Pedobacter sp. W3I1: one gene and its partner. The protein of the gene in region 2 binds, or shares a complex with, the protein of the main gene of each other region. Links are inferred from orthologs where the notes say so. Each region holds a gene or a part of one and is shown on either strand. Other genes may lie near its edges.

What was found. Proteins that work in one complex are often made in the same cells at the same time.
Region 1: the proteins of mnmE (region 2) and mnmG are in contact, whole or in part, in a solved structure (PDB 9HIP), measured with the Escherichia coli proteins. The link is inferred for Pedobacter sp. W3I1 from one-to-one orthologs.

The regions. Positions count from the first base shown.
Region 1 is NZ_JAUSXN010000001.1:340,176-343,425, reverse strand. What follows is about bases 66-3,059. They hold mnmG (tRNA uridine-5-carboxymethylaminomethyl(34) synthesis enzyme MnmG), read right to left. Parts: upstream 2,497-3,059; coding sequence 634-2,496; downstream 66-633. Other genes in these bases: QF042_RS01455 (ABC-F family ATP-binding cassette domain-containing protein), read right to left, coding at 2,641-3,059; QF042_RS01465 (Ig-like domain-containing protein), read right to left, coding at 66-512. Outside these bases: more of QF042_RS01465, read right to left, coding at 1-65; more of QF042_RS01455, read right to left, coding at 3,060-3,250. UniProt on the Escherichia coli protein: NAD-binding protein involved in the addition of a carboxymethylaminomethyl (cmnm) group at the wobble position (U34) of certain tRNAs, forming tRNA-cmnm(5)s(2)U34.
Region 2 is NZ_JAUSXN010000001.1:2,878,373-2,881,507, forward strand. The notes cover bases 257-3,135. They hold mnmE (tRNA uridine-5-carboxymethylaminomethyl(34) synthesis GTPase MnmE), read right to left. Parts: upstream 2,436-3,135; coding sequence 1,077-2,435; downstream 257-1,076. Other genes in these bases: QF042_RS12000 (hypothetical protein), read right to left, coding at 257-377; QF042_RS12005 (hypothetical protein), read right to left, coding at 614-895; QF042_RS12015 (AI-2E family transporter), read left to right, coding at 2,663-3,135. Outside these bases: more of QF042_RS12000, read right to left, coding at 1-256. UniProt on the Escherichia coli protein: Exhibits a very high intrinsic GTPase hydrolysis rate. Involved in the addition of a carboxymethylaminomethyl (cmnm) group at the wobble position (U34) of certain tRNAs, forming tRNA-cmnm(5)s(2)U34.

The DNA.
Region 1 (3,250 bases), 2.5 Mb from region 2 along the record:
CTTGCTAAAGGCAATATAAAAACAGTAACTTCTTTTTCAGGTTCGTCCGTTAGCGAATTAATTACTTTTCCACTTAATGATAGCGAATCTATTTCCGGGCCAGTAGAAAAAACGTAAGATAAATTTTTAACTACATTTCCTTCATTAACATCGGCAACAGATTTTCCGAAGTTTAAAGTATAAGTCGTATTTTTTTCTAAAGAATCCTTGAGATTTATTTCTAATCTCTTTTGTCTCTTTTTTAACTCAGGAAGTTTTTCCTGATCTGGTGAAATAGAAAATTCTTTAAACTCATCTTTAAGATTAAAGTATTCATCAAACTCGATCACAATTTTTTTAGCATTAAAATTCCTCGTTTGATTTTTTGGAGTCATGCTTAAAACTTTTGGCGGCTTCGTATCTTTTGGCCCACCTTGTGGTGTTTGGATACTTGCACAACCAAAAAATAGGAGCAAGGTTGTAACAACCGCTAAATTATTAAGGTTAAAATACTGAGCTTTTAAATTTGGCATATTTTAAACGTTCTTACGAATTTTTATACTTTTTGGAACCGCAACATTAAAAAATATTTTTTTTAGTTTATATCGCTTTATTTTAAGTCTGTTTTAAAACAGTTAAAGTATTGATAATCAATTACTTATTAATATAGACCATTAAAACTGATATGTCTGAAGGTGAAACGCCCGAAATCCGTGATGCCTGACCTAAAGTACGCGGTTTGATCTTAAATAATTTTTCTCTGGCTTCTTTTGAAATGGAAACAATTTTATTGTAATCGAAATCTGGTTTAATTTCTTTGTCTTCCATCTTCAACATCTTGGCTACAATTTCATTTTCCTTTTCAAAATAACTTTCATATTTAATTTTGATTTCGGCTTGTTCAATAGTTTCGTTATCTAAATCTTTGGTGGCTTCTGCAAGCGCTTTACTTACTTTAATCAGATCAGGTAATCCAACATGAGGCCTGCCTACCAAACTGTGTATTTTTACATTTTGATTTAAAGCGCTTGATCCTAAAATTTCGAGCATTGGATTTGCATCGCTCATTTCGATACCCTGGGTTTTGGTGAATTTAACCAAAGCATCGGCATTAGCAATTTTCTGATTTACCTTTTCTAATCGCTCATCAGAAATTAAACCCAGCTCATGCCCGATAGGAGATAAGCGGATATCGGCATTATCTTGTCTCAATAACAAACGGTGTTCGGCCCTCGATGTAAACATACGATAAGGTTCTTCCGTTCCTTTTGTTACCAGGTCATCAATTAAAACGCCAATATAACTGTCAGATCTTTTCATGATCAGTTCATGTTTATCTGTGATTTTTTGATGTGCATTTATACCAGCCATGAAACCCTGACAAGCGGCTTCTTCATATCCTGTAGTTCCATTAATTTGTCCGGCTAGAAATAAATTGCTGATCAGTTTAGTTTCCAGGGTTAAAGACAATTGAGTCGGTGGGAAGAAATCATATTCAATGGCGTAACCTGGCCTGAACATTTTTGCCTGTTCGAAACCTGGTATTAACCTTAAAGCTTTAAATTGTACATCTTCCGGAAGTGAAGTTGAAAATCCGTTTACATAAATTTCGCAAGTATTCCATCCTTCAGGTTCAACAAAAATCTGATGTCTGTCGCGTTCGGCAAAACGGTTAATTTTATCTTCAATTGATGGACAGTATCTCGGTCCTAAACCTTTAATTCTTCCGGTAAACATTGGCGATTTTTCGAAACCTTCTTTTAAAGTTTCATGAACATCTCCATTTGTATAGGTAATCCAGCAACAACGTTGATCGGTCGAAACTTCAGTATCAGTGTAGGAAAATTTACCAGGGTTTTCATCTCCCCATTGCTCTTCCATTTTGGTATAATCCAAACTTCTTCCATCTACGCGTGGGGGAGTGCCCGTTTTCATACGGCCTGCTTCCATACCCAATTCTACCAATTGCTCGGTAATTCCAGTTGATGCTCTTTCAGCTGTTCTGCCTCCTCCAAATTTCTTTTCTCCAATGTGCATTACGCCATTCAAAAAAGTTCCATTGGTAAGCACTACTGCTGTACTTTCTATTTCTATCCCTAAAGATGTTTTAACGCCATATACTGTATTGTCTTTTACCAGTAAGCCTACAACGCTATCTTGCCACATATCCAGGTTGGGTGTTCTCTCTAGTGCCAATCTCCATTCTTCAGCAAAGCGCATTCTGTCTATCTGTGCTCTAGGGCTCCACATCGCAGGGCCTTTTGATTTGTTGAGCATTCTAAATTGAATGGTCGATTTATCAGATATGATACCAGAATAACCACCCATGGCATCCACCTCACGAACAATCTGTCCTTTAGCTACTCCACCCATTGCTGGGTTACAACTCATTTGGGCAATGGTACCCATATTCATTGTAATTAATAAAACAGATGATCCTAAATTGGCAGCTGCAGCAGCAGCTTCACAGCCTGCATGGCCAGCGCCAACGACAATCAAATCGTATTTTGAAAACATTTTATTTGTTATTTCTTTAATTGTTCCACGTGGAACAATTGGTTTTTATCTATTCTTTTATTGAGATGCTGAAATAAATTCAGCATGACGATACTTAATGTTCCACGTGAAACATAACGCGGAAAACATCTTTGAATCGCGCTTTTATTCTGAGAGTTCGAGCCAACGCATGGTTAATTCATCTAGCTTTACCTGAAGCGACTCTATCTCATTTGAAACTTCCTGGATTTTTATATAGTCAGCCGCATCAATTTTAACCAGAATTTCGTTAAGCGAAACTATTTTGGTTTCCAATTCTGCTATACCTTTTTCGCTATCTTCTAATTCTTTTTGCTCTTTGAAACTTAATTTTTTTACGGCTTTAACTGGTGCTTGTTCTACAACAGGAGTGGGAGTTTTTTTGGTTTCTGTTTTAACTTTTGGTTGATCTAAACTCAAACGATACTCAGAATAATTGCCGTTATAAATTTTAACTACACCTTCACCCTCCATGATAAATAGCTGATCACTCATTTTATCAAGCAGATACCTATCGTGGGAAACCAACATTAATATGCCTGGAAAGTTCTCTAAAAATTCTTCAAGAACGTTCAATGTGTCTATGTCGAGATCATTAGTTGGCTCATCCAAAATCAAAAAATTTGGATTTTGCATCAGCACCTTCATTAGGTTCAAGCGCTTCTTTTCACCACCACTTAATTTCTCAACCATACCATGTTGTTTCTTTGGCGGGAAGAGAAATAAGGTTAATAGG
Region 2 (3,135 bases):
TCCAACAAATTGAGTTTAAAATCCATGGCTGGCGAGGCATCAACAGAAACGGATAAGCGTTCGTCAATAATCTGTATTTCTGTTATTGCACTCCATTGGATAAATGTTTCATGCTCATGATAGTGGAGCCCATCTGCCGATACCGTTAAAAGTATTGTTTCTGCTCCTTGCTTAGACCTATAGGCTATCACCTGAATGGCCAATAAGGTAAATATGATTACTGCTGCGTAATAAAAAAGCTGATGTACCATCTCTTTGTCTTCTGCAATATAGAAAAGGATCATCATGATAAAGACGGTAAGCAAACAAAGACCTACCATAACAGAACAGCCAACATAGTTGCGCACTCTTCTATATAAAACTATTTCACCTTTCATAATTTAAAACATGATACATACCGGTGTTGTGAAGATAAGGAAAATATCTTTGGTATAGTTTGGAAGCTGCAGTTGTAGGAAAACGGAATCGGAAACCCTATTAGATTATTCGGAATGCCGGCTTTAGGTTGAAACCAAAGCGGAAAACCTTTACAACCCGAACAAACAGATATATGGAAAACATGTTTTTGAAACCCACAGCTGGGCAGGTTGGCAACTGTTTTTAAAAATGCTGTCTAATGATATTCAAATCTCAGTTTATTATCTTCAACAAATAGATATGTAGTCTGGTTGCCAAGGTAATTATGGATAGGGTACTTGCCGTCCATTTCCTTAAGGGATGAAATCAAGCTTTTAGTAACCATCTGCAGCCGTTGTTTAAAGGAATTCCTTTTAGCTTCAATATCTGATATTTCCACCTCATTGATCGAAGCATCGATATCATGACCGAGATTGTGGATTTTGTTCAGAAGATCTAAGTATTGATTAAACTGTTCCTGGATGGTGTATGTACTCATATCAAACAATAAACGGAAAACCCCTCATAATAGTTTGTGGCCAAAACAAAATGCCCCGATGCCCTTTACCGATCAGCAGCAAATATGGTAGAAACCAGCTGGCTTTATTCGGCTATCACCTATTTCTCATGTCAATACATTTTTAAACTGAGTTGTCGAAATTAGTGGTTGTTTTAGAGAGTTATTTGCCAATACAAAACTTCGTAAAAATATTCTCCAACAAATCATCTGTCGTTACAGTACCGGTAATTTCGCCAAGATAATGCAATGCCTGTTTAATATCCATTGCCAGGAAATCAGAGGTAACCGGATTATCTACATTGGCCAAAACCCTTTGCAGGGCGTGTTCGGTTTGTTTTAACGCTTCTACATGGCGGATATTCGTTACCAGGGTTTCGCTGGTATTAATGTGATGCAAGTTTACCTGCTCCAATAAAGTGGTTTTAAGTTCATCGATACCCTGTTTTTCTTTAGCTGAAATAAAAACAACATCTAAAGCTTTCAAAGCTTTACGTTGCGCATCAGCAAGAAGATCAGCTTTATTGACTAAAATTAAATAGGGGATAGCCAATTGCGCTAAACCCCGAATCTGCTCTTCAATTTCTGAAATACTTTGAGCGGCATCGGCCATATAAATGATCAGTTTGGCCTGTTTCATTTTCTCTAAGGTACGTTCTACGCCTAAAGCTTCGATGATATCGGCTGTATCGCGGATTCCGGCCGTATCAATAAAACGGAAAACAATGCCACCAATGGTAAGTTCATCTTCAATGGTATCGCGTGTGGTTCCGGCAATATCCGAAACGATAGCGCGTTCTTCGTTCAGGAGGGCATTCAATAGGGTAGATTTACCCACATTAGGTTTACCTGCAATTACAATAGGAACCCCATTTTTAATCACGTTTCCCATTTCGAAAGAGGAGATTAAGCGTTGTAAAACATAATTGATCTTGTTCACCAGGTTTTTTAATTGCTCACGGTTGGCAAACTCTACATCTTCTTCTGCAAAATCGAGTTCAAGTTCGATCATCGAAGCGAAATGGATCAATTGTTCTCGTAATCCTTTTAATTCGTTGGCAAAGCCACCGCGCATCTGTTGCATCGCCACATCATGCGAAGCCTTCGAATTGGAGGCAATTAAATCGGCAACTGCTTCTGCCTGACTCAGGTCGAAAGCACCATTTAAAAAAGCACGTAAGGTAAATTCGCCGGGTTTGGCAGCACGGGCACCTTTGTCAATTAACAGGTTAATAATCTGTTGGATAATATAGTTAGAACCATGGCAGGAAATTTCTACCACGTTTTCTTTGGTATACGATTTAGGAGCAACAAATAAACCTGCCACCACTTCATCAACAATATGATCGCCATCTTTAACCAGGCCAAAATGTAAAGTATGCGAAGCCTGCTTTTCTAAATCTTTTCCTGCAAAAACAGTATTGGTAAGGGAAATAGCCTCCGGACCAGATAAACGGATAACGCCAATGGCGCCAGAACCCTGGGGAGTAGATAAAGCAATAATGGTATCTTGATTATTCATGTGCGGTATTAAAGCTGCAAAAATAAGGCTAATCTATGGGTATATCGTGTAAGAGAAGTAATTTTTTAAAGTATTGGTTAATCGGTTAATTGCCAAACGCCAAACGCTAAACTGATTAATGGTTGAAATTGATTAAGCTATGCCAGCTTAAACTCCCAGCTAACTTTCGTAACTTAAAACATTTAGAAAACAATTGTGTTATAAACCTCAAATCAGAATAAGCTTTTATGACGAACAATTTACCCCTGACCGTTAAACGATCTATAGAATTATTAGGGCTGATGGCCGTTGTAGCCGTGATGGTAATTGGAAGAGATATTATCATGCCCATGTTGATGGCTTTTTTTATCAGTATTATGTTACTACCGGTGTATCGCTTTTTAAAAAGAAAAAGAATACCCGAATCGTTGTCCATCGTGCTATCCATTTTATTGGTTGCGCTCTTTGTCGCTTTAATTGTCTGGTTTTTTTCGAACCAGATTGGCATTTTGGTTAAAGATTTTCCGCAGATAAAAGCGAACGTAACACAGCATATCAATTCGTTGAGCGATTGGATTAGCCGCATTACCCACTACGACGATAAGCAGCAAAAAGCCTTCATACAAACTAAAAGCGACGATTTGATGAACATGGGGACCTCACTTGCAGGGGGCGCCGCTGTAACCTTAAGTGGCATTTTTGTATTTATTGGTTTATTGCC